Paracoccus pantotrophus: one gene and its partners. The protein of the gene in region 1 interacts with the protein of each later gene in a pairwise test. Links are inferred from orthologs where the notes say so. Each region holds a gene or a part of one and is shown on either strand. Other genes may lie near its edges. The genes, in order: ESD82_RS12430, ESD82_RS17340 and mtgA.

What was found.
Region 2: the proteins of ESD82_RS12430 (region 1) and ESD82_RS17340 interact in binary tests that used the Escherichia coli proteins (3 or more experiments, as listed by UniProt). The link is inferred for Paracoccus pantotrophus from one-to-one orthologs.
Region 3: the proteins of ESD82_RS12430 (region 1) and mtgA interact in binary tests that used the Escherichia coli proteins (3 or more experiments, as listed by UniProt). The link is inferred for Paracoccus pantotrophus from one-to-one orthologs.

Annotation. Positions count from the first base shown.
Region 1 is NZ_CP044426.1:401,473-406,258, reverse strand. The notes cover bases 1,787-4,786. They hold ESD82_RS12430 (peptidoglycan D,D-transpeptidase FtsI family protein), read right to left. Parts: upstream 4,190-4,786; coding sequence 2,384-4,189; downstream 1,787-2,383. Other genes in these bases: rsmH (16S rRNA (cytosine(1402)-N(4))-methyltransferase RsmH), read right to left, coding at 4,569-4,786; ftsL (cell division protein FtsL), read right to left, coding at 4,186-4,569; ESD82_RS12435 (UDP-N-acetylmuramoyl-L-alanyl-D-glutamate--2,6-diaminopimelate ligase), read right to left, coding at 1,787-2,384. Also shown: ESD82_RS12440 (UDP-N-acetylmuramoyl-tripeptide--D-alanyl-D-alanine ligase), read right to left, coding at 1-888; more of ESD82_RS12435, read right to left, coding at 885-1,786. UniProt on the Escherichia coli protein: Essential cell division protein that catalyzes cross-linking of the peptidoglycan cell wall at the division septum. Required for localization of FtsN.
Region 2 is NZ_CP044426.1:1,375,194-1,385,690, reverse strand. Bases 4,103-7,172 are described here. They hold ESD82_RS17340 (transglycosylase domain-containing protein), read right to left. Parts: upstream 6,773-7,172; coding sequence 4,433-6,772; downstream 4,103-4,432. Other genes in these bases: ESD82_RS17335 (ammonium transporter), read left to right, coding at 7,032-7,172; ESD82_RS17345 (MlaC/ttg2D family ABC transporter substrate-binding protein), read left to right, coding at 4,103-4,284. In the rest of the region: ESD82_RS17360 (HlyD family type I secretion periplasmic adaptor subunit), read right to left, coding at 1-1,070; ESD82_RS17355 (type I secretion system permease/ATPase), read right to left, coding at 1,067-2,809; ESD82_RS17350 (MlaA family lipoprotein), read left to right, coding at 2,970-3,698; more of ESD82_RS17345, read left to right, coding at 3,688-4,102; more of ESD82_RS17335, read left to right, coding at 7,173-8,477; ESD82_RS17330 (polyprenyl synthetase family protein), read right to left, coding at 8,548-9,549; ESD82_RS17325 (putative signal transducing protein), read left to right, coding at 9,625-9,837; ESD82_RS17320 (tRNA1(Val) (adenine(37)-N6)-methyltransferase), read left to right, coding at 9,830-10,497. UniProt on the Escherichia coli protein: Cell wall formation. Synthesis of cross-linked peptidoglycan from the lipid intermediates.
Region 3 is NZ_CP044426.1:1,655,415-1,665,809, forward strand. What follows is about bases 744-3,711. They hold mtgA (monofunctional biosynthetic peptidoglycan transglycosylase), read left to right. Parts: upstream 744-1,832; coding sequence 1,833-2,591; downstream 2,592-3,711. Other genes in these bases: betC (choline-sulfatase), read left to right, coding at 744-1,031; ESD82_RS18685 (DUF1269 domain-containing protein), read left to right, coding at 1,212-1,793; fzlA (FtsZ-binding protein FzlA), read left to right, coding at 2,679-3,368; queG (tRNA epoxyqueuosine(34) reductase QueG), read left to right, coding at 3,349-3,711. Also shown: more of betC, read left to right, coding at 1-743; more of queG, read left to right, coding at 3,712-4,413; ESD82_RS18705 (DMT family transporter), read left to right, coding at 4,410-5,351; ESD82_RS18710 (hypothetical protein), read right to left, coding at 5,358-6,752; ESD82_RS18715 (DUF5927 domain-containing protein), read right to left, coding at 6,749-8,443; ESD82_RS18720 (glycosyltransferase family 2 protein), read right to left, coding at 8,440-9,429; ESD82_RS18725 (glycosyltransferase family 4 protein), read right to left, coding at 9,494-10,395. UniProt on the Escherichia coli protein: Peptidoglycan polymerase that catalyzes glycan chain elongation from lipid-linked precursors. May play a role in peptidoglycan assembly during cell division in collaboration with other cell division proteins.

The DNA of each region.
Region 1 (4,786 bases):
CGCGGCCGAGAGCGCCGCCAGAACGCCGACCGCGTTCATGACGAAATGCGTGCCGGCCGTTGCCAGGGTGAAATCCACCGCCTCGCCCAGCACGCGGGCGCGGACCCGGGTCGCGCCGTCCGCGGTCTCGGCTGTCAGCGGCCGGGCCATGCCCTGCTGGCCGAAACCGATGACGATGGCGCCCGCTTCATCCGCGCAGTCGCGCAGAATCTGGGTGACAGGCAGATCTTCGGGCAGGATGGCGGTGCCCGGCTGGATCAGCCCGCGGAAGATCGCGCCCTTCTCGCGGGCGATGCCCTCGATGGCGCCGAAGGCTTCCAGATGCGCTGCGGCGACGGTGGTGATCATGGCGACATGCGGGCGGGCGAGGCGGGCCAGCGGCTCGATCTCGCCCGGATGGTTCATGCCGATCTCGATGATGGCGAAATCGGTGTCCTGGGGCATGCGCGCCAGCGTCAACGGCACGCCCCAATGGTTGTTGTAGCTGGCCTCGGCCGCATGGATTTGCCCCTGCCCGGCCAGCGCGATGCGCGCCATCTCCTTGGTCGAGGTCTTGCCGACCGAGCCGGTGATGGCGATGACCTTGCCGCCCATCCGGGCGCGGCCGGCGCGGCCAAGTGCCTCCAGCGCCGGCAGGACATCGGGAACGACCAACAGCGGGGCATCGTCGGCAACGCCATGGGGGATGCGGCTGACCAGCGCGGCGCCGGCGCCCTTCTGCAAGGCCTGGGCGACGAAATCGTGGCCGTCGCGGGCCGCTTGCAGGGCGATGAACAGATCGCCCGGCCGGATCGTCCGCGTGTCGATGGAAACGCCCGTGACCGCGAAGTCGCGGGTGGCGCGGCCGCCGGTCGCGGCGACGGCATCCTGCGAGGTCCAGAGCGTCATATCTTGCCATCCAGCGCCGCGACGGCCACCGAGGCCTGCTCGGCATCGTCGAAGGGATAAACGTCGTTGCCGATGATCTGGCCGGTCTCGTGGCCCTTGCCGGCGATCAGCAGCGCATCGCCGGGCTGCAAGGCATCGACGCCGCGCAGGATCGCCTCGGCGCGGTCGCCGACCTCGATGGCATCGGGACCGGCGCCGGCCAGCACCTCGGCGCGGATCGCGGCCGGGTCTTCGCTGCGGGGGTTGTCGTCGGTCACATAGACCAGGTCGGCGAATTGCCGCGCCGCCTCGCCCATCAGCGGGCGCTTCAGGCGGTCGCGGTCGCCGCCGGCGCCGAAGACCACGATGATGCGGCCCATGACATGCGGGCGCAGGCTTTGCAGGGCCGAGGCCAAGGCGCCGGGCTTGTGGCTGTAATCGACGAAGACCGCCGCGCCGTTTTCCCGCACCGCCGCCAGTTCCATGCGGCCGCGCACCGTGGTCAGGCCGGGCAGGGTCTCGATCACCCGCGCCGCCTCGTCTCCGGCGGCGATGGCCAGGCCGGCGGCGGCCAGAACGTTTTCCGCCTGGAAGCCGCCGATCAGCGCCAGCCGCACCAGATGCGCCTGCCCGCGGAAGCTGAAGCGCAGATCCTGGCCGGTGGCATCGTAGCGTTGCCCAAGGATGCGCAGGTCGGCCGACCCGTCCTTACCGACCCTCATCAGCGCCAGGCCGCGTTCGCGCGCGATCTGCGCCATCTGCCGGCCGCGCGGGTCGTCGATATTGACGACCGCCCCGGCGCCCTCGTCCAGCAGGTGATCGAAAAGCAGCGCCTTGGCGGCGAAATATTCGTCGAAGTCCTTGTGATAATCCAGGTGGTCCTGGCTGAAATTGGTGAATGCGCCGGCCTTCAGCCGCACCCCGTCCAGCCGGCGCTGGTCAAGCCCGTGCGAACTGGCCTCCATCGCCGCATGGGTGACGCCCGCTTCCGCCGCCTCGGCCAGCACCCGGTGCAGGGTGATCGGCTCGGGCGTGGTATGGGCCAGCTTGGCCTGGTAGTCGCCCTGCACCCCCATGGTGCCCAGGCTGATCGCCCTGTGCCCCAGCGCCTGCCAGATCTGCCGGGTGAAGGTCGCGACCGAGGTCTTGCCCGAGGTGCCGGTGACGGCGACCATGGTCTCGGGCTGGGCAGCGAACCACAGTGCGGCGGCTCCGGCCAGCGCGGCGCGGGGATCCTCGGCCACGACCAGCGCGGCATCGGCACCCGCCAGCACCTCGGCGGCGATCTCGGCCCCCTTGCGGTCGGTCAGGATCGCGCCCGCCCCCTGGCGCAGCGCATATTGGATGAACTCGCCCCCATGCGCGGCCGAGCCCGGCAGCGCCGCGAACAGATGGCCCGGCCTGACCTGCCGCGAATCGACGGCAAGACCCGTTATCTCGGGGTCGCGCCCCTTGTCCCCCCTCAGCCCCAGAAGGGACAGCCGCATCGCCCGCTCGGTCACGAAGCCTCCGCTCATCAGTTCGAGACGAGCTTTAGCCGATCCGGCAAAGGCCGTTCAACCATCGGCAGCTGCGTTTCCGTGCTGGGACGCAGGCCCAGCAGCGGCGCAACGCGGCGGATCACCTCGGCCGCTACCGGGGCCGAGGTGGCGCCCGCGGTCCGGCTTTCTCCGCCGGGACCGATGGTCGAGGGCTCGTCCAGCGACAGCACCAGCACATATTGCGGATCGCTGGCCGGGAATACCGAGGCGAAGGTCGAGACCACCTTGTTGCCGTAATAGCCCCCCGTCGGGCGCGGCTTGTCGGCGGTGCCGGTCTTGCCCGCGACCTCGTAGCCCTCGACATTGGCGCTGCGGCCGCTGCCGCGGACGACGACCTGGCGCAGCATCTGCACGGCGATATGCGCGGCCTCGGACGACAGCACCTGCTCGCCGCCGCGCGGGCGGCGGTCGTGAATCAGCGTCGGCATCACCCGCTTGCCGCCATTCGCGACAGTCGCATAGGCCGCGGCCAGATGCAGCGGGCTGGCCGCCAGCCCGTGCCCGAAGGCCACGGTGGCCGAGGTCACGGCCGGCCAGCGTTTCGGCACCAGCGGCTTGCCGGTCGGCGCCTCGCTCATCTCGATCGGGGTCGGCTCGAAGAAGCCCAGCTTTTCCAGGAAATCCCTCTGCCGCTCGGCGCCCAGCAGCTGGGCCACGCGGACGGTGCCGACGTTCGAGGACTTCACGATGATGTCCGTCACCGAAAGCGTGCCGTAATTATGGCCGCGGAACTCGTTGATCAGGTATTTGCCGATCTTCATCGGCGCCTTGGCGTTGATCATCGTGGCCGGGCTGACCAGCTTGAGGTCGATGGCCTGCGCCACCGGGAAGATCTTGAAGGTCGAACCCAGCTCGTATTGCCCCTGCACCGCGCGGTTGAACAGCGGGCTGTCCGAGGGATCGCCCTTGAGCAGCGGCCGCGGCCGGTCGTTGGGGTCGAAATCGGGCAGGCTGGCCATGGCGAGGATCTCGCCGGTCTTGACCTCCATCAGGATGCCGGTGGCGCCCTTGGCGTTCATGACCTTCATGCCGTTGCCCAGCACCTCCTCCATGGCGGCCTGGACGGTCAGGTCCAGCGACAGCGCCAGCGGCGCGCCGTCATTGGCCGGATCGCGCAGCCAGTGGTCGAAGGCCTTTTCGACGCCGGCGACGCCGACGACCTCGGCGCTCGCCACGTCCTCCTTGCCGAAGGTGGCGCCGCCAAGGATATGGGCGGCGATATGGCCGTTCGGGTAAAGCCGCATCTCGCGCGGGCCGAACAGCAGGCCCGGCTCGCCGATGTCATGGACGGCCTGCATCTGCTCGGGGCTGATCTTCTTCTTGATCCAGACGAAGGTGCGCTTGCCGGTGAAATCCTTGTTGAGCCGCTCGATATCCAGGTCGGGGAAGATGCGGACCAGTTCGCGCGCCGCGCGCTCGGGCTCGACCATCTGCTGCGGATGGGCGTAAAGCGAATGGGTCAGCAGGTTGGTGGCCAGAACCCGGCCGTGCCGGTCGGTGATGTCGGCGCGTTGCGAGATGATCTGCGCGCCGGTGGTCTGCACCCGCGGTTCGCTGGGCTGGCTGGCGGCCAGCACGCCCATCTTTGCGCCCACGGTGCCAAAGGCCAGCGCGAAGGCGCAGGACATGAAGAACAGCCGGGTGCGGGCGCTGCCGCGCGCGCTTTCCTGGATCGCGGCATGTCTCTGGGCGCGGTTCGCGGCCTCGATGGCATCGGGATTCTCGCCGGTTTCGCGGGCGCGAAGGATGCGGGCCAGCGGGCGCAGCGGGGTGCGGATCATGGCGTGCTCTCCTGTGGTCTGCGGGGCGGGAAGCCGGCGGGACGTTCGACCGGCAGGTCGGCATCCGTGCCGGGGGCGGGCTGGAACAGCTTGGGCGCCGGGAAGGCCACCTGCCCCACGTCCACGAACTGGTCGGAGCCGAAGGGCACCAGCTTCAGCCGCTCGAAATTCAGGTCGACCAGCTGGCGCAGGCGCTCGGGCCGGTTCAGATAGGCCCATTCCGCGCGCAGCACGCCCAGATCCTCGCGCAGCCGGCCGATCTGGCGCTGGATGTCGCTCATCTCGCTGATGGCGGCCTGGGTGCGATAGTTCTCGCGATAGGCCCAGAAGGCCAGACCCATCACCGAAAGCGCGGTCAGAAGGTAAAGCACCGAACGCATTACGCCCCCCTTTCGGACAGCAGCGGCAGGCCCAGGGCCGCCGGATCGACCCGGCCAGCCGGCGCCGCGGTGCGGATGCCGACGCGCAAAAGCGCCGAGCGCGCGCGCGGATTCGCCGCCAGTTCGGCCTCGTCGGCGCCGATGGCTCGGCGGAAGGGCAGCGTGAAGGCCGGCTCCTCGCGCGCGGCCTCGGGCGCGTAGCGGCTGCCGCCGCCAG
Region 2 (10,497 bases), 980 kb from region 1 along the record:
ACCAGCAGCGGCCGGTCCTGCGGGATGATGAACAGGATCGGATCGGCCGGGCGGATCACCGAGCGCGGGGTGGTGATCTGCAATTCCTGTACCACGCCCGAGACCGGGGCGCGGATGTCCAACCGGGCGATGCGCTCGGCCAGCGCACGGCGGCGCTCGGCCAGTTCCAGCTCGCGATAGCCCAGTTCGCGCAGTTCGGTTTCGGCGACTTCGCGGCGGGTGGCGGTCTTTTCCAGCCGCGACAGGTCGATTTCGGCCAGCTGCGTCACGGCGCGGGCGCGGGTCGCCGTCGCCTCGCCCAGAAGCCCGTCGAGCCGGGCGGCCTCGCGTTCCAGCGCCAGCACGCGCGGGGCCTGCGCCAGGCCCTTTTCCAGCAAGGACCGCTGGTCGCGCAATTCCTGGGCGATGAAGCCGCGCTGCTGCTCCAGCGCCTGGGTTTGCGCGTCCACGCCGCCGATCTGCGACTGCACCTGTTCGGATTGCTTGGCCAATTGGCCCAGGGATTGTTCGAGCGTGTCGAGCCGGGCCTGGAACAGGCTGGCCTGCCCCTCCATCAGCGCGGCGAGTTCGGGGCGGTTGGCGGCGGCCTCGACCAGTTCCTGCGGGAAGGCGATCCGCTTGCGGTCGGCGCGTTCGGCCTCGAGCCGGCCGCGGCGGGCGAGGATCTCGAAATACTGGCCCTCGACGATGGCGAGCTCGGTCCCCAGAAGCGCGCCGTCCAGCCGGATCAGCGGCTGGCCGGCGGTCACGCTTTCGCCGTCATGGATCAGGATCCCGGCCACCACCCCGCCATCGGGGTGCTGGACGACCTGGCGGCGCTGCTCGACCTCGACCTGGCCGGGTGCGACCACAGCGCCGGCGATACGCGCGGTCCAGGACCAGAGCCCGAAGCCGCCGACCAGAACCAGCATCGCCGCCAGCCCCAGGATGACCGGGCCACGCGCCGACCAGTCGGGGCGCCTGGGCGGTGGGGATGGCCCCGGGGCCGGATGCGGCCCGGCGGAAACGCGGGCCACGTCGCCGGGCATGTCGTCGGCCGGCGCGCGGCCGGATCGGTTCGGATCGCTCATGTCACCCCTCCGCCGTGGCCCTGGGCACGGGCGATCTGCTCGGCGTTCTTGACCAGGGATTTCAGCACCTCGTCGCGCGGGCCGAACGCACGGCGCAGGCCCTGGTCCAGCACCAGCAGCAGGTCGCATTCGGTGATCGCAGCCGGGCGATGGGCCATGATGATGACGGCGCCGCCGCGCGCCTTGATGGTGCGGATCGCCAGGTTCAGCGCCGTCGATCCCTCATTATCGAGATTCGAGTTCGGCTCGTCCAGGACGAAGATGACCGGGTCGGCGTAAAGCGCGCGGGCCAGGCCGATGCGCTGGATCTGGCCGCCGGAAAGCTGCCCGCCGGCCTGGCTGACGCGGGTGTCGTAGCCCTGCGGCAGGTCCAGGATCATGCGATGCGCGGCGGCGGCCGTGGCGGCGGCGACGACGCGCTGCGGATCGGGCTGGGGCGAGAGGCGGGCGATGTTCTCGGCGATGGTGCCGTCGAACAGCGTGACCTGCTGCGGCAGATAGCCGATCAGCCGGCCGAGTGCGTCCGGGTCGTATTGGTCCAGCGTCGCCCCCCCGAGCCGGATCGAGCCCGAGGCGACGGGCCAGGCGGCGATCAGCGCCCGCGCCAGCGTGGTCTTGCCGGCGCCCGAGGGGCCGATCACCCCGAGCGCCTGGCCGGGGGCAAGGTCGAAGCTGACCCCGCGCAGCATCGCCGCGCCCTGGCCGGGGGGCACGACGGCCAGGTTGCGCAGCTCGAGCCGGGCCTCGGGCCGGGGCAGGGGCGTGCGCTGCGCGACCGGCGGGTGGCGCGACAGCAGCTCGGCCAGCCGTTTCCAGCCGTCCTGGGCGCGCTGGACCATGGACCAGCCGCCCACCACCTGCTCGACCGGGGCCAGCGCCCGGCCCATCAGGATCGACGAGGCGATCATGGCGCCCGGCGTCACCTGCTGGCGCAGCACCAGCCAGGCGCCGGCGGCCAGCAGCGCGCTTTGCAGAAACAGCCGGAAGGTGCGGGAGAAGACGGTGAAGCCGGTGGCGCGGTCGCTGGCGCGCAGCGTCGCCTCGGTCGCACGGTCGCGCGCCGCCTGCCAGCGGCGGAAGGCCGCCGCCCGCATGCCGAGCGAGCCGATCAACTCGCCCTCGTCGCGGTAGAGGTCGGACATGCGCTCGGCCGATTGCGCGGCGACGCCGGCCTGCTGCAGCAGATCGCGGCTGAGCCATTGGTTCAAGAGCGTCGCCGCGACCAGCACCGCCATGCCCGCCGTCGCCACCGCGCCCAGGATCGGGTGGAAGATGAAGACCGCTGCCAGGAAAAAGGGCGCCCAGGGCAGGTCGAACAGCGCCATCAGCACCGGCGAGGCGATCAGCCGCTGCACTGCCTCGAGGTCGCGCATGCCGCCGCGCACCACAAGGTCCGAGCCGGCGGCCTGGCCGTCCTGAAGCGCGGCGGTGAAGACCCGCCCCTCCATCCGGTCCTGGAAACGGGCGGCGATGCGGGACATCACGCGGTTGCGCGCCAGGTCGATCACCCCCATCAGCGTGAACAGGAACGCGACCAGCAGAAACAGGGCGGTCAATGTTTCGACCGAGCGGCTGGCCAGCACGCGATCATAGACCTGCATCATGAACAGCGGCCCGGTCAGCATCAGCAGGTTCACCGCAAAGGAAAACAGGCCGACAATGGCGTAAAGCTGCCAGGCCAGGCTGCGCGCGGATTGCAGTTCGCGCTGGCCGTCATGTCGCATCGGCGGCAAGGCCATGCCGGTTCCTTCCTCGTTACCATGACCGGGCTTGCCCGGAATCGCCCCAGCGCATATCCCAAAGCGCAGCCGTGAAACAGTCCGCCGCCGCCCCGCCGTCTGCCCCGAGGCGAATCGCCGCCGGTCCGACCAGTCTTAGCTTCAGAAGGTTATCAAAAGCTTGCCTGCGTGGAATCTCCCCCTGCTTCTTGTCGCGGCCGTCGTGCTGGTGGCCTGTTCGAACCGCGACGGTGACGGCATCCATGACCCTTACGAACCGATGAACCGCAAGGTCCATGCCTTCAACCGCGGGATCGACGCGCATGTCGTCAAGCCGCTGGGCGCAGGCATGTCGGGCGGCGAAGGGAGCGGGATCGGCAGCCATGTCGTCGCGGGCCTTGGCAATTTCGGCTCGAACCTGGCACAGCCGGGCAGGGTGGTGAACCACTTGCTGCAAGGCAAGCCGGGGCCGGCCGCGCGCATGACCCTGCGGTTCCTGGTGAACACGACGGTCGGGCTGGCGGGCTTTCTCGATCCGGCCGCCAGCGATTTCTCCCTGCCCGAGGAGGACACGGATTTCGGCCAGACCCTTGCCACCTGGGGGGTGGGCGAGGGGGCCTATCTGGAACTGCCGCTGATTGGTCCCTCGACCCAGCGCGATGCGGCGGGCCGCGTCGTCGATCTGGTCATCGACCCGATGCGGGGCTGGCTGAACCGCGACCAATACCTGATCGGCATGGGGGCACGCGTCGCCTCAAAAGCCGGTGAGCGGGGCCGTTTCGGCGATTCCGTCGATTCCATCCTGCACGAAAGCGCCGATAGTTATGCCCAGACGCGGCTGATCTGGTTGCAGCATCGCCGTCACGAACTGGGCGAGGAAGGAGAGCACATTGACCCTTATGCCGAATGAAACCCGCCGCGGGTTCCTGGGCCTGGTCGGCGCGGGGCTGGCCATCGCCGTCCGGCCCGCCTGGGCGCTGGACACCGGCGAGGCGCGGGCGCTGATCGAGAAATCCCTGGGCGAAGTCTATGCCGTGATCAATTCCGGCCAGCCGCCGGCGCAGATGTATCGCGCCTTCGAGGCGATCTTCGCGCGCTATGCCGATGTCGAGATCATCGCCCGCTCGGCCCTGGGTCCGGCGGCGCGCCAGGCCGGGGCGGCCGAGTTTGCGGCCTATCGCCAGGCGTTCCAGGGCTATATCGGGCGCAAATACGGCAAGCGCTTCCGCGAGTTCATCGGCTCGAAGATCGAGGTCACGGGCGCCAGGCCGGTGAAATCCTTCTTTGCCGTGACCTCGGTCGCCTATCTCAAGGGTCGCAGCCCGATGGAAGTGGAATGGCATGTCTCGGACAAGTCCGGGAAGAGCCGCTATTTCAACATCATCATCGAGGGGGTGAACATGCTCGCCTCGGAACGGGCCGAGATCGGGGCGATGCTGGCGCGGCGCAAGGGCGATCTGGCGGCGCTGACGGCGGACTTGCAGCAGGCAGGCTGAGCCCCGGCGCGCGTCCCGGCGCCAAGGACAAAGCGGCTTCTTCGTTCCCCAAATACCCACCGCGGCGGCGCGGCCGGGCGGGCACAGTGATGACGCCTGCGGCCTGCACGAAAAACAGGAAGGCCGGTCCCGCGGAACCGGCCGTTCCTCATTCCTGATAGACACCCTGGATGCCGCGCAGCGCCTGGGTCAGCGCGTCGTCGGCGCCGGGCGGCGGCATCTCGGCTTCGGGGCCGCTGGTGATGGTCTCGGCCGGGAAGGTGGGCGGGCCGCCGGGCGTCTGCACGCCGGGATCGGGCAGGGCGCGCCCGGCCCCGTCCCCCGGCTGCGTCTGATCCTGGCGCTGGCCTTGCGGCAAGGGCTGGCCAAGCGCCTCGGACAGCGCCGCGGCCAGGGGATCGGCCGCGCCATCGCCGCCGGTGCTGACCACCTGCGGGACGGCACTGTCCGGGTCGAAGGCGAAACTGCCCAGCGATTCGACCGGCAGGCCCTCGTGGATCTCGGCCATCACCGCCTGCCAGATCTCGGCCGGCAGCCCGCCGCCGGTCACGCCCTTCAGCGGCGTGTTGTCGTCATAGCCCATCCAGACGCCGGTGACATATTGCCCGGTGAAGCCGATGAACCAGGCGTCGCGATAGCTCGAGGTGGTGCCGGTCTTGCCCGCCGCCGGACGGCCCGACAGCCTGGCGCGGGTGCCGGTGCCGCGCTCGATCACCTGCTGCATCATGCCGATCAGCTCGCGCGCCGCCTTTTGCGAGATCACGCGCTGGCCCATGCCGCCGGCCTGGCCGATCAGCGCCTGGTCGTCGCCCTTGATGCGCAGCTCCACCAGGCCGTAGGGGCTGACGGCGGTGCCGCCGTTGCGGATGCCGGCATAGGCGCCGGTCATCGCCAGCAGCGTCGATTCCGAGACGCCCAGCCCCAGCGAGGGGCCGCTGGCCAGGTCGCTGGCAAAGCCGAAATCCTGCGCCACGCGGCGCACGGCATCGCGGCCGGCGATTTCCTGCAGGCGGATGGTGGCGGTGTTCAGCGATTGCGACAGGGCGCGGGTCAGCGTCACCTCGCCCGAATAGCGGCGGGTGTAGTTCTGCGGCGACCACGGTCCCGAGCCGCGCACGTTGATGGTCAGCGGCGCGTCCAGCACCGTGTCGTTCGGGCTGTAGCCCTGGTCCAGCGCGGCGGCAAAGACGAAGGGCTTGAAGCTGGAGCCGGTCTGCCGCTTGGCCTGGGTCGCGCGGTTGAAGGTGCCGGTCGCGGTATTGTCGCGCCCGCCGATCATGGCGCGCACGGCGCCGTCGGGCGACATCACCACCACGGCCGCCTGCGCCTTGGAGCCCTCGGCGACCTTTTCGTCGAAGATGCGCTTCAGCGCACGTTCGGCGGCGCGCTGCACGCGCTGGTCGAAGGTGGTGGTGATGGTGACGTCCTCGGTCGTCTCGCTGGTCAGGAAGCCGGGGCCGGATTCCATTACCCAATCGGCAAAATAGCCGCCGGCCCGCGCCGCCGCCGCCTTGGACAGCGCCGCCGGTTGCGCCTTGGCCTCGGCGAACTGCCTGTCGTCCAGATAGCCCTGGTCATGCATCAGCCCCAGGATCACCGTGGCCCGGTCCTGGGCGCGCTGCAGGTTCGAGGTCGGCGCGAAATAGCTGGGCGCCTTGAGCAGCCCGGCCAGCATCGCCGCCTCGGCCGCGTTCACCTCGGCGGCCGACTTGTCGAAGTAACGCTGCGCCGCCGCCTCGAAGCCGCGCGCCCCGGCACCCAGATACGAGCGGTTCATGTAGATGTTCAGGATGTCCTGCTTGGAATACTTGAACTCCATCGCCAGCGCATAGGGCACTTCCTTGACCTTGCGCCAGATCGAGGACTTGCGGCACTCGGCCTCGAACTCGGCCTCGGATTTCCAGCGGATCGGGTCGAAGCTCTCGCCCAGGCACAGAAGCTTGGCGACCTGCTGGGTGATGGTCGAGCCGCCGTTGCCCTCCAGCGGGCCGCGGCCGGCGGCCAGGTTGATCTTGATGGCGCTGGCGATGCCCTGCGGGTCCACGCCCGGATGGCGATAGAATCGCTTGTCCTCGGTGGCGACCACCGCGTCCTTCAGCACCGGTGCGATCTTGTCGGCGCTGACCATGCCGAAAGTTTCGCCACGCCAGGCAAAGACCCGGCCCTCGGTGTCCAGCATGGTGACGGAACCGCGGGCACGGCCGTCGAAAAGCGCCGCAGGTTCGGGCAGCGTGGTGTAATAATAGAAGCTGGCGGCCAGCAGAATCAGCGCCACCGTCAGCCCCAGCCGCCAGAAGGCGCCCCAGATCACCCGCCAGACCAGCGCGATGATTCCGGCGATTCCCCGCGTCACCACATTGCCGCCGCGCCGCCGCCTGGGGGGCTTGCCAGGGGATGATCCGCCGGTTCGTTTCTGCGCTTTCTGAGGGGCTTGGTCGAAATTGCGCTTGTCCGCGACGATGCGGCCCTTGCCGGTCGGTTTCTTCATGCCTGCTTTCCTGCCCGGCCGATTGCTCCGGCCCATTGGCGCGCAACATACATCAAAGCCAGGGGCTTGAGAACCGAGATGACCTATCAGTGAACTGCCCCCGCAGGCTGCAGAACCCGGCATTCCTGCCCTTATTTCGTGCAGGCGAGGGGCGGGCCGGGCCGAAAGCTGCACAAACCTTGTGCCTGGAGGGGGGCGGCGGGTTTCCTGACCGGGACATGGAACTGCTGCAACGCAGAAAGAAGGTGCAGGAAACATGATGAGACCTACCGCGATCAAACCCATGATCCCGGCGCTCGCCCTCCCGCTGATCGGGCTGGCGGTGCCGGCCCTGGCGCAGGATGCCGAGGCCCCGGCGGCGACCGTCGAAACCGTCGTCGAGACCCTGGCGCCCATCGTCGACAAGGGCGACACGACCTGGATGATGATTTCGGCCATCCTGGTCATGGCCATGTCCATTCCGGGGCTGGCGCTGTTCTATGGCGGGCTGGTGCGGGCCAAGAACATGCTCTCGGTGCTGATGCAGGTCTTCACCATCTTCTGCATCATGTCGATCCTGTGGGTCTGTTTCGGCTATTCGCTGGCCTTCACCGGCGCCGGCTCGGCCGAGGAGGCGACCTGGCTCACGCCCTTCATCGGCGGCCTCTCCAAGGCGTTCCTGGCGGGGGTGGACAGCGCGTCCCTTGCCGAGACCTTCACCACCAATGTCTATGTGCCGGAATATGTCTTCATCATCTTCCAGATGGCCTTCGCCTGCATCGCGCCGGCGCTGATCGTCGGCGCCACGGTCGAGAGGATGAAATTCGCGGCCGTGCTGGCCTTCGTGGTGATCTGGTTCTTCTTCTCCTACCTGCCCATGGCGCATATGGTCTGGTGGTGGGGCGGGCCCTCGGCCTATGACGCGCCGGGCGGCTTCCTGTTCGGCCATGGCGACCTGGACTTCGCCGGCGGCACGGTCATCCACATCAACGCCGGCGTCGCCGGGCTGGTGGCGGCGCTGGTCGTCGGGCCGCGGCTGGGCTACGGCAAGGAGTTGATGGCGCCGCACAACCTGCCCTTTACCTTCCTGGGCGGCTGCCTGCTGTGGATCGGCTGGTTCGGCTTCAACGCCGGCTCGAACATGGAGGCCACCGGCACCGCCGCCATGGCGATCCTGAACACCACCGTCGCCACCGCCGCCGCCGCGCTGGCCTGGGCCTTCGGCGAATGGCTGCTGCGCGGCCACCCCTCGCTTCTGGGCGGGGTCTCGGGTGCCATCGCCGGCCTCGTCGGCATCACCCCCGCCGCCGGCTTCGTCGGCCCGATGGGCGCCATCGTCATCGGCCTGGCCGCGGGCTTCCTGTGCATGTGGTTCGTCGTCAGCCTGAAGGCGAAGCTGGGCGTGGACGAAAGCCTGGACGTGTTCGGCATCCACGGTATCGGCGGCATCGTCGGCGCCATCCTGACTGGCGTCTTCGCCGCGCCGTCGCTGGGCGGCTCGGGCATCTACGACTATGCCACCGAATCGGTCGTGGCCGGCTATGACATCGCCGGCCAGGTGATGACCCAGACGTTGGGCGTGACCGTGGCGGTGGTCTGGTCGGCCGTGGTCTCGTTCATCGCGCTGATGATCGTTAAGGCGGTGATCGGCCTGCGCGTCTCGGGCGGCGACGAGCGGCAGGGCCTCGATGTCACCACCCATGGCGAGAACGCCTATAACAGCTGAGGCAGGGCTTCAGGCAAAAGGAAAAGCCCGGCTTCTTGCCGGGCTTTTTCGTCGGCGCGGGGCTTGATGGTCAGGACAGGCGCGAGACCACGAAATCCGCCAAGTCCGCCAGGATGCGGCGCAGGGGCTGGTCGGGCGCGGCTTGCAGCGCCGCCTTGGCGCGGCCGGCCCAGGCGATGGCATCGGCGCGGGCGGCCTCCAGCGCCTCGCGGCGGCGCAGGATCTCCAGCGCAGTGGCCAGGTCGGCCTCGTCCTGCCGGCCCTGGCCGATGGTGCGTTCCCAGAAGGCGCGCTCGGCCTCGTCGGCGCGGGCGATGGCCTTGATCACCGGCAGAGTCAGCTTGCGCTCGCGGAAATCGTCGCCGACATTCTTGCCGATCGTGGTGGTCGAGCCGCCGTAATCCAAGAGGTCGTCGACGATCTGGAAGGCGATCCCCAGCGCATCGCCGTAATCGAACAGCGCCCGCTGCACCGCCGGGTCGGCGCCGGCCACCACCGCGCCTGCCTCGGTCGCGGCGGAAAACAGCGCCGCTGTCTTGCCGCGCACGATCTGGATATAGGTGTCCTCGGTGGTCGAGACGTCCTGCGCGGCGGTCAGCTGCAGCACCTCGCCCTCGGCGATGGTGGCGCTGGCATTGGCCAGGATGCGCATGACCTGCATGCTCTCCGTATCCGCCATCAGCTGGAAGCTGCGCGCGAACAGGTAATCGCCGACCAGCACGCTGGACTTGTTGTCCCACAGCAGGTTGGCCGTCGGCCGGCCGCGCCGCTGCCGGCTTTCGTCGACCACGTCGTCATGCAGAAGCGTTGCGGTATGGATGAACTCGACCGCCGCGGCCAGCAGCACATGGCTGTCGCCGCCATAGCCGCACAGCCGCGCGGCCGCCAGCACCAGCATCGGCCGCAGCCGCTTGCCGCCGGCCTCGACCAGATGCGCGGTCACTTCCGGAATGCGGGGGGCGTGGCGGCTGGCCATGCGTTCGCGGATCAGCGCATTGACCCGGCCCATATCCCCGGCCAGTTCCACGGAGAGCCGGTCGAGCGGCTTGGAGACGTTTTCGTTCATGCCCATCAGCGATCCCCTTTCGCTGCCAGCCATTGCCACGCCATGGACACATGCGCAACAGCCGCGTAACTTTGCTGTGTCATGAAAGAGCTTCTGCGCACCACCGATCCACTTCTCATCACCCGCGCCGCCGACCTGCTGGCGGCCGAGGGGATCCATGCCTTTCCGCTGGACCAGCACATGAGCGTGCTGGAAGGTTCGCTGGGCATCCTGCCGCGGCGGCTGATGGTGGCGGATCGCGACCTGTTCATGGCGCGCGCCATCCTGCGGGACAATCGCATCCATCATGACTGAACTGCGCGAGGACGGATTCCTCGGCGGCCGGCTGCGCATTGCCCAGCCCGCGCAGGGCTATCGCGCCGGGGCGGATGCGGTGATGCTGGCGGCGGCCTGCCCGGCGCGACCCGGCGACAGCGTGCTGGAACTGGGCTGCGGGGCAGGGGCGGCGCTGTTGTGCCTGGGCGCGCGGGTGCCGGGCCTGCGGCTGGCCGGGCTGGAACTCCAGCCGGCTTATGCCGAGCTGGCGCGACGCAATGCCGCGGCCAATGCCATTCCGGCCGAGCTGCATGAGGGCGACCTGGCCCGGATGCCTGCCGCCCTGCGCGGCCAAAGCTTCGACCATGTGATCGCCAACCCGCCCTATTTCACCGGCGGCCCGCCGGCGCCCGATGCCGGCCGCGGCCGCGCCCGGCACGAGGCCACGCCCCTGCCGCTGTGGATCGAGGCCGGGCTGCGCCGGTTGCGGCCGGGCGGCTGGCTGACGCTGATCCAGCGCAGCGAGCGGCTGGCCGAGATCCTGGCCGCGCTTTCGGCCGCGGCCGGGGCGATCACGATCCTGCCGGTCGCGGCGCGCGAGGGGCGCGAAGCGGGGCGGATCATCGTCGCCGCGCGCAAGGGCACGCGGGCGCCGCTGCGCCTGCTGTCGCCCTTTGTCATGCATGCAAAACCGTTACA
Region 3 (10,395 bases), 1.3 Mb from region 1 along the record:
TCACCAACCAGTATGAATATGACGACGAGGTCGCCTATCACGCCACCCGCAAGCTCTACGACCTGGCGCGCGGCGGCGACGAGCGGCCCTGGTGCCTGACGGTCAGCTTCACCCATCCGCACGACCCTTTCGTCGCCCGGCGCAAGTATTGGGATCTCTACGAGGGCATCCCCGAACTGGAGCCGCCCGAGGCCATTCCCTATGACCGGATGGACCCGCATTCGCAGCGGCTGATGGATGCCTGCGACTGGCGGGCCTTCGACATCACGCCGGACCACATCCGCCGCGCCCGGCAGGGCTATTTCGCCAATATCTCCTATGTCGACGACAAGCTGGGCGAGATCCTGGACGTGCTGGAGCGCACCCGGCAGGAGGCGATCGTGGTCTTCCTGTCGGACCATGGCGAGATGCTGGGCGGCCGCGGGCTGTGGTTCAAGATGAACTTCTTCGAGGGCTCGGCGCGGGTGCCCCTGATGATCGCGGCGCCGGGCATGGCGCCGGGGCGGGTGGAGGTGCCGGTCTCGACCATCGACGTGCTGCCGACGCTTTGCGAGCTTGCCGGCATCTCGATGGCCGAGGTCGCGCCCTGGACCGACGGGCGCTCGCTGGCGCAGGGCGCCGAGGGGCGCGGGCCGGTGGCGATGGAATACGCGGCCGAGGGCAGCATCGCGCCGCTGGTCTGCCTGCGCGACGGCGACTGGAAATACGTCGCCTGCACGGCCGATCCCGAAATGCTCTACAATCTCGCCGAAGACCCGGACGAGCGGGTGAACCGGGCGACCGATCCGGCGGCGGCCGGGGTACTGGCGCGGATGCGGGACATGGCGGCCGAACGCTGGGATCTGGCCGCCTATGACGCCGAGGTGCGCGAAAGTCAGGCCCGGCGCTGGGTGGTCTACGAGGCGCTGCGCAACGGCGCCTATTTCCCCTGGGACCACCAACCGCTGATGCAGGCATCCGAACGCTACATGCGCAACCACATGGACCTGAACGTGCTGGAGGAGGCCAAGCGCTTTCCGCGCGGCGAATAGGGTCGCGCCTGGGCGATCCGCCGCCGGGGGCTGTCTGCCCCCGGACCCCCGAGGATATTTGGCCAAGGGAGAAACAGGCCAGTGTCCCCCGGCCGGGCCGCGACCCTGTGCCGCAGCAAGGAACCCGCGGCGCGGGCGGGGCGTTAGCCCGCCGTCATGAGCCAAGAGGGGATTTCCGCCATGTCCGACCTGCTTGTCATCGCCTTCGACGACGAGGCGACCGGCTTCGAGCTGCGCACCGAACTGGTCAAGATGCAGAAGGAATATCTGATCGAGCTCGAGGACGCCGTGGTCGTCACCCGCCCCTCGGCCGAGGACATCCAGCTGCACCAGGCCGTGAACCTGACCGCGGCGGGCGCGCTTGGCGGCGGCTTCTGGGGCACGCTGGTCGGGCTGATCTTCCTCAATCCGCTGATCGGCGCCGCGGTGGGCGCGGGCGCGGGCGCCATCGCCGGCACGCTGTCCGACATCGGCATCAACGACGATTTCATGCGTGAGCTTGGCCAATCCATCCCGCCCGGCGGCTCGGCGGTATTCATCCTGGTGCGCAAGATGACCGCCGACAAGGTGCTGGCGCGGCTGGAAGGCTTCCACCTGAGGGGCCGGGTGCTGCAAAGCTCGCTGCCCGAGGCCGAGGAGGCGCGCCTGCGCGAGGCCTTCGCCGGCGGCAGGCTGGGCTCGGCGCTCGGCATGCCGCATGTGGACCGGCCTGCCTCGGGGGCGGCGGCGGCGGAAGGATCGGACCCCTCGCCCTCGGCCTGACGCTTGACGCAAGGGGCATGGGCGTGACAGGACGCCGCCATGCCCCACCGCATGGACACCCTTGACGACAATCCCGAGGCGCCGATGCCGCGCCGGCGCCGCGGCCTGCGCGGCTGGCGGCCCCTGCGGCGCCTGGCGCTGTGGCTGTGGTCCTGGCTGCGCTGGATCGGGGCGCGGCTGCTGGCGCTGATGTTCGTGCTGGTCTTCCTGTTTTCCTTCGTCAACCCGCCGACCACCTGGACCATCATCCAGGGCCAGCGCGAATTTCCCGGCCGGGCCTCGCGCGAATGGGTGGGCCTGGACCAGGTCTCGCCGCATATGGTCCGCGCCGTGGTCGCGGCCGAGGATGCGAATTTCTGCAACCACTGGGGCTTCGACATGGTCGAGATCCGCCGGGTCATCGCCTCGGGCTCGTCGCGCGGCGCCTCGACCATCACCCAGCAGACGGCGAAGAACGTCTTCCTGTGGCAGGGGCGCAGCTGGCCGCGCAAGGTGATGGAGACGGCCTATACCCCGATGATCGAGGCGCTGTGGTCCAAGCGCCGCATCGTCGAGGTCTATCTGAACATCGCCGAATTCGGCCGCGGCGTCTTCGGCATCAAGGCGGCCTCGGAGTATTACTTCAAGACCACGCCCGACAAGCTGAGCCTGCGACAGGCGGCGGCGCTGGCCTCGATCCTGCCCGCGCCGCGCACGCGCAACCCGCAGACCGGCTCGGCCCGCACCCGCTCGATCGTCAGCGGCGCCGAGACGATCCGGGCGGATGGCCGCGATTCCTGCCTAGGGCTTGGGCGCTGATCCGCGCCCTGCCCGCGCATCGCGGTTGAAACCGCGCGCCCCTGGGCGTATCAACCGAAGACCCGAGAACGAACCGGTTTTCCCCTGATGAATACTTCCTCGCCCAGTTCCACGATTCGCCTTTACCATGTCGCCCTGTCGCCCTTTTGCCGCAAGGTCCGGCTGGTGCTGGCCGAAAAGCGCATCGAGGTCGAGCTGGTCGAGGATCGTTTCTGGGAGCCGGGCTCGGAAATCATGCGCCGCAACCCCGCCGGCAAGCTGCCGGTGCTGCGCATGGATGGCCGGCTTCTGGCCGAAAGCCAGGCGATCTGCGAATACCTGGACGAGATCCAGCCGCAGCCCTCGCTGATGCCGGCGCTGCCGGCCGAACGCTACGAGGTGCGCCGGCTTTGCGCGTGGTTCGACGACAAGTTCAACGCCGAGGTGACGCGGCCGGTGATGAACGAGCGGGTCTGGAAGAAGGTGATGCGCCTGGGCTATCCGGATTCGCGCACCGTCAAGGCCGGGCTTTCGGCGATCCGCTATCACCTGGACTACATGAAAAGCCTGCTCGAACATCGCCGCTGGCTGGCTGGCGACGTGATGACGCTGGCCGATTTCGCCGCCGCGGCGCATCTGTCCTGCCTCGACTACATCTCGGACGTGGACTGGACCCATTCGGCCGAGGTGCAGGAATGGTATGCCAAGATCAAGTCGCGGCCCGCCTTCCGCAGCCTGCTGGCCGACCACCTGCCGGGCGTTCACCCGGCGCCGCATTATGCGCTGCTCGACTTCTAGGCCGACCGACAGACCGACCGACCCGGCGGAGATCCGTTTGCGGCTGGAACAGCAGGCGCGGGCCGAGGGTTTCTCGGCCCTTGGCATTTGCGCCCCCGACGCGAACCCGCAACTGCCCGAGCGGCTGGCCGCCTTCCTGGCCGAAGGCCGGCATGGCCAGATGGGCTGGATGGCCGAGCGGGCGCATTGGCGCGCCTCGCCCGCAAGCCTGTGGCCCGAGGCGCGCTCGGTCGTCATGCTGGCCGAGCTCTACACGCCCGAGCACGACCCGATGGAGGCCGTCCGCCACAAGGATCGCGGCACGGTCAGCGTCTATGCCCATGGCAAGGATTATCACGACCTGGTCAAGAAGCGGCTGAAGCGCCTGGGCGGCTGGCTGGTCGGGCTGACCGGCTGCGAGATCAAGGTCTTTGTCGACACCGCCCCGGTGATGGAAAAGCCGCTGGCGCAGGCGGCGGGACTGGGCTGGCAGGGCAAGCACACCAACCTGCTGTCGCGGGAGCTGGGCAGCTGGTTCTTCCTGGGCGCGATCTTTACCACGCTGGAGCTGCCCAAGGACGCTGCGGAACGCTCGCATTGCGGCTCGTGCCGGGCCTGCCTCGACGCCTGCCCGACCGGGGCCTTTCCGGCGCCCTATCAGCTGGACGCGCGGCGCTGCATCTCTTACCTGACCATCGAGCACAAGGGGCCGGTCGATCCCGAGCTGCGGCCGATGCTGGGCAATCGCATCTATGGCTGCGACGATTGCCTGGCCGCCTGCCCCTGGAACAAGTTCGCACAGGCAGCGACCGAGCTGCGCTATCACGGCCCCCATGGCGCGCCGGCGCTGGCGGAACTGGCGCAACTGGACGACGCGGGGTTCCGCGAGCATTTCTCGGGCAGCCCGATCAAGCGCATCGGGCGCGACCGCATGGTCAGGAACGTGCTTTACGCCATCGGCAATTCGGGGCTTGCACATCTGCGTCCGCTGGCCGAAGCATTGGCCGATGACCCCGACCCGGCCGTCGCCGACGCGGCACGCTGGGCATGCGAGCGATTGCCATGATCCAGACGCCCCCAAGCCCGCTGCGCGGCATCCTGCTGAAATGCCTCAGCGTGCTGGTGTTCACCATCATGGCCTCGATCGTCAAGGCGACCGCCGAGGGCGGCCTGGGCGTGCCGCCGGGCCAGCAGGTCTTCTTCCGTTCGCTTTTCGCCATCCCGGTCATCCTGGTCTGGCTGGCATTCCGGCACGAACTGGGCGTCGGCCTCAGAACCTTTCGCCCGATGGGGCATTTCTATCGCGGCGTGATCGGCACCGCCGCCATGGGGCTGGGCTTCTGGGCGCTGGCCCTGCTGCCTTTCCCCGAGGTCACGGCCATCGGCTATGCCGCGCCGCTGCTGACGGTGATCTTCGCCGCCATGTTCCTGGGCGAGGACGTGCGGCTGTTCCGCCTGTCCATGGTGGTGCTGGGGCTGGTCGGCGTGGTGATCGTGCTGTCGCCGCGGCTGAGCTTCGGCGCCGCCATGGGCTACAAGGAAAGCCTGGGCGCCATGGTCACGCTGTCGGGCGCCGCCTGCACGGCGCTGGCGCAGATCTTCGTGCGCAAGCTGGTGCAGGAGGAACGCACCTCGGCCATCGTGTTCTGGTTCTCGGTCACATCGACGCTGCTGGGACTGCTGACGGTGCCTTTCGGCTGGGTGATGCCCGATGCCGAAACCGCGGCGCTGCTGGTCATGATCGGGCTGCTGGGCGGGCTGGGGCAGATCCTGCTGACCTCGGCCTATCGCTATGCCGATGCCTCGCTGGTGGCGCCCTTTGAATATGCCTCGATGCTGCTGGCGCTGCTGATCGGCTGGTTCGTCTTCGACGAGGCGCCGACGCTGGTGATGCTGGCGGGCGCCGCGCTGGTCATCACCGCCGGCATCCTGATCATCTGGCGCGAGCGGCAGCTGGGGCTGGAGCGCAACCGCCAGCGCAAAGCCATGACCCCGCAGGGCTAGGCAGGGCTAGGGCCGGTCAGCGAAGCCGAAGGCGACGTAATCGCGCAGATAGGCCCTTTTCGCCGCGGCACGCAGTTCCTGGTCGTCCAGGAAATCCGGGAAGGGCTCGGCCCGCGGCGGGTCGGCCGGTGCCCCGATCCCGGCGCTGGCGGCAAGCCAGGACAGATCGTGCGGCAGTTCCGCCTCGCGCAGCACCATGTCTGGGGCGCCGAAACGCGCGAAGCCGGCCAGCACCTCGGACTGGCTGGCCCAGCCGGGATAGGTTGGCAGCGTGGTCTGACCGTTCAGGTTGCGGCGCAGGAACTCCAGGAAGGCCGCGAACAGTTCCGCCTTGCGGCCCTGCTCCAGCGCGGCCAGTTCCTGATCCGGCGGCAGGGGCACGCGGTGAATGCGGCGCATCAGGTCGCGCAATTCGGCATTCCTGCCGCCGAGCAGCGATTGGAACGCCTTCCAGGCCCGCGGCAGCGGGTGACGCAGCACGGTGAAGCTGCGATGGCCGGCATGCCGGCGCTTCCATTGCCGCAGGCTGGCCTGGTTGAAATCGCCCGCAACCTCGCCCATCCGCCGCAGCCAGCCCGCGACCAAGCCGGTCGGCCCGCCCTTGACCGGCATGAAGATCAGCCCGCTGCCCGCCTCGGCCCCCAGGAAGGAAGGCACGGCCGGGCCGCGGCGGGGCTCGAAATTCGGGATGCGGCGCAGCATGAACGGGTCGAGCCGCGCCAGTTCCGCCTGCATCTCGTCGAAATTCTCGACCTTCTTTGACAGTTCGCGCGGGTTTTGCGGCACTTGATCGTTGGCCGGCTCGACCCGCTCCAGATCGGTGCGGCCCAGCCAATGCAACAGGCCGGTCATGACCTCGGCATCGCGCAGATCCTCGTAGCCCAGCCAGAAGGCGGCCTGGCCGGTCACCTGCAGCCGGTGCATGACCTTCAGCTGGAACGCCTCGATCTCGCCCACCGCCTGGCGGAACTCGGCGCCGTCGAAGCGCACGGCGGCGGGGATCGGCGTCTCGGTCTCGTTCAGCTTCCACTGGTTGGTGGCGCGCGCCAGCGCGGTCGAGACATAGCTGTCCACCGGGTTGCGGGTCAGCACGATCTTGGCGCAGGACCGGTCCTCGATGATGGCATCGAAGACGCGCGGGTCGTGGTCGTGGAAATAGCGGAATCCCGGCAGGTGGTTCGGCTTGTCGAAGATCGCCGCCAGCAGCCGGTGCGGATCGGCCTCGCGCTCGGCCATGGTGATGCCCTTGAGCTCTTCCTTGTCGGGCCAACCCATCATGTAGGGGTTGAAGGCCTCGCCGAAACAGGTGACGCGCTTGATGGCGTTCAGCGTCGCCTCGAGCAGGTTCGAGCCGGTGCGCATCTCGGCAAAGATGACGAAGCTGCGGAAGGGCTGGGTCATGGCGCGGGGATTCCTTGGCCGGGGATGTGGTCGGGATCGGCGGCGGGGAAATCGCCCATCAGTTGCGGATGCAGCCCGGCATTGCGCAACCGTTGCAGGAACCGCCCCATGCCGGTGACATCGCGCATCCGGGGCAGGTCGGCGGCGGCGGCGGGATCGCCACCCAGCCCCTGCAGGATGTCGCCCAGCACGGCCGCGGGCCGGGCGCAGGCATCGCCCAGATCCCAGACCCGCGTGCGCGCCTTGAGCCAGACCGAGTTCAGCACCTCGATCTGCGCCAGTTCGGTGCGTTGCAGGATGGCGGCGACGCGGCGGATGTCGTCGAAGGGCATGCCGGAATGCAAAAGCGGCACCGCCCAGGCGCCGGTGACGACAAAGATGCGCGCATTGGGATCGGTGGCCAGGAACCAGTTCATCTCCTGCCGGTCGCGCGGGCTGAACTGCCAGGCCTGCATCCGCCGCGAACTGCGGATCAGGTTGGCCAAAAAGCCGCGCTGATCCAGGTCGCGCAGCCCGGCGCTGTCGGGCAGCGCCCCGGGCCCCAGCGGCTTGCGGCCGGCGAACTCGACGCCATGCACGGCGAAGACATGGCCATGCACATCGGCGTCGATGCGGTCGGCCAGCCAGGGCTCGAAGTCGGGAAAGAGGTCGGTGAAGCCCTGGAGCAGGGCATAGGGCGCGGCGGTCTTGCCGTTCTCGCGGTCCTTCAGCGGAAAGCGGCTTTGCATGTAAAGCCCCGGCCGGCCAAGCCGGCGGCGCGCCACAGCCTGCCGGATGATGCGCTCGACCCGCTCGGGCCGCGGCTCGGCGGCCGGTGGCGGCGCGGCATCGCCTTGCGGGAAATGCCGATAAAGCCGCTCGGCGCCCCGCCAGATCTTGCGCGCGACAAAGCAGCGGGACTGCTGCAAAAGCTCCAGATGGTCGTCGTAGAAGATATAGGGCTTGCCCTGGTCGTCGAACCGGGCCAGCGTCAGCGACCGGCTTTCGATATTCGGCGAATGGCGCCGGGCCAGGGTCTGGAAATAGCTTTCGTCCGGGATCCAGACCCGGCTGAAATAGCGGTCGAACTCGGCCCGGCGCGGATCGTTCAGGATCGCGCCCAGCGTGGCCCGCGTCAGGCACCACCATTGCGACCCCAGATGCGGCACCAGCCCCTGCGGAATGCGGCGCTTGTAGCCCAGCCGGCGCTGCAAGGCGACATAGCGGTCGAAAAGCTTGTGCCGGCGCCGCCACGAAAACGGGAAATGCAGGGTGAAGCGTTCCTCGTTCAGCCCACCGACGGTCCAGCCGACATCCGCGGCGGTCACGCTTTCGATGAAGTCGCGGCCCGGATGCGACGCCAGGTAGGCGCAAAGATCCGCCACCGGGCGCAGGGGCAGGCAGGCGCCCGAGACGACCAGCACATGCGTCACGTCCTCGAAGCGGTCCAGCAGCAGCGCGGCCGCGTCCTGCGTGGCCCGCACCAGGCTGAAGGTGCCCCATTCGCAGGGGTGGCGCGGGCTGAACAGCACCTTCGGCAGGTCGGCCAGCCCGGCGCGCATGGCGCGAACCGCATCCGCCGACGCCTTGGCATCGACATGGACCGCGACCGCCGCCCCGCCCTCGGCCCAGACCCGCGCCATGCGGGCGGCGATGGACAGTTCCTCGTGGCACAGCATGACCACGCCCAGCCGCACCGGCGCATCGCTCATGCCCAGTTCCCCTTGGAGATCAGTCCCAGATCCTCGAGCTGGCGCCAGTCCCGCAATTCGCAGGATTGCTCGCACCAGAAATCCGGGTCGTCGCACAGCCCGGCGTGATAGGCTAGGTATTCCTGGCTGTCGGCGTAATGCTGGCGCCGGGTCAGCTCCTCGGCGGATTTCTCGGCGAAGCTGGAGAGGAACTTGGCATGCAAGAGGCAACCCGAGGCCCTTTCGCCGCCGTCCTGGTCATAGACCAGGTTCAGCGAGCGCGGCAGCAGCATATGGGTCGAACTGACATAGGCCAGCCCGCGCTGCCAGCGCACCAGCGGGATCTTGTTCAGCGCCGGGGCGCTTTCGGGATCCTCGGCAAAGAAGGCCCGCGCCCGCGGCCCGCCCTGGATCCACAGGTTGCCGTATTCGCCGTTCTTGCGGATGACGTAATTGGCCGGGTCGAACCAGCGCGCGATGCGGAACGGATCCTGTCCGGCACGGTAAGGCTCGGCGGCCAGCGAGCCTTGGGGATACATGTCCAGGAGCATGGCCGAAAAGGCGCGGATATTGCTGGCGTCCAGCCAGTCGGTCAGCGCCTGCAGGGGCCGGGTGTCGTGATGGGGATAGACCAGGAACTCGTCGGGATCGACCGTCAGGCACCAATGCCCCGCGCCATGGCGGTGCAAGAGCCAGTTCATCCAGTCCATGCCGAAGCGCGCAGCCTTGTAGCTGGCATGGGTCAGCCAGACCGAGACGTCCCGCTGCTCGCCCAGGTATTCGCGTCCGCCGTCCTGCGAGCCATTGTCCACCACCAGGAAGTGCCGCACGCCCATCGCCCGGTAATAGTCCAGAAACCAGGGCAGGCGCGGCGCCTCGTTGCGCATGGTCGTGAACAGCAGGATGTCGCCGGGCGCGATTCGGGCGGTGCGGTCCCAGACCGGATGCAGCTGCCGGCGACGGCGCATGGCACGCGCCAAAAGCCATTGACGGCGGGCGCGCAGCATCAGCTTACGCCGAAAAATCCTGAACGGGCGCGGCACGGGGGCCTCTTTTACCTTTTACACCCCGTCACATAGCCGCCACATCCGGGCTGCACAATATTTCACGCAGCGTCGCATAGAAATACGCAAAATGCCCTTGCCAGGCCGGCACCGGCAAGGCCGGCCGCCGCAGCGGCGGGGCGGCCGCCAGCCGCGCGATCTCGGCCGCCCAGTCGGCCGGGGCGTCGGGTGACAGCCAGGTCGCGTAATCGCCCAGCATCTCGCGCGCCGCCGGCAGGGGCGTGGCCAGGACCGGGACGCCGCGCCGGGCCGCCTCGGTCAGCGGCAGGCCGAAGCCCTCGGCCCGGCTGGGCATCAGCAACCCGTGGCTGCGGCCCAGCAGCGCCGCCACCGCGCCATCGTCCAGGCCGGAAAGTTCGCGCACCGGCCCGCCCGGCGGCAGGCGGTCGAGCCGGGCAAAGACCTCGCGGTTCTCCCAGCCGCGGCGGCCGATGACGAAGAGCTGCGGCGGTTCCGGCCCGCGCTCCAGCATCTGCCAGGCATCCAGCAGCAGGGCGTGGTTCTTGCGCGGCTCGATGGTGCCCAGGGTGACGAAGAAGGGGCGCGCCAGGTCCAGGCCGGCCGGCAGCCCGGAGGGATCGGGCGCGGCCAGCCGCGTGCCGATGGGCGCGGCGACGACCGGCGCATGGCCCGGCAGCCCCAGCCGCCCGCGCCAGCGCAGCACATCGGCGCGGGTGGCGACCGAGACGGTCAGGATCAGCTCTGACTGCCCCAGCGCGGCGGTGAAGCGGTCGCGGAACCTGTCGGCCTGGCCGGCGCGGGTGAATTCAGGATGGTCGAGCGGGATGGTGTCATGGATCAGCACCGCCCGCGGCAGGGGACGCAGGTTCGCCAAAAGCCCCGGTTGCAGGTTGGCATGGCCGACGTTGACGTAGACGCCCTGCCCCAGGCGCGCCTGCGCCGCGCGGC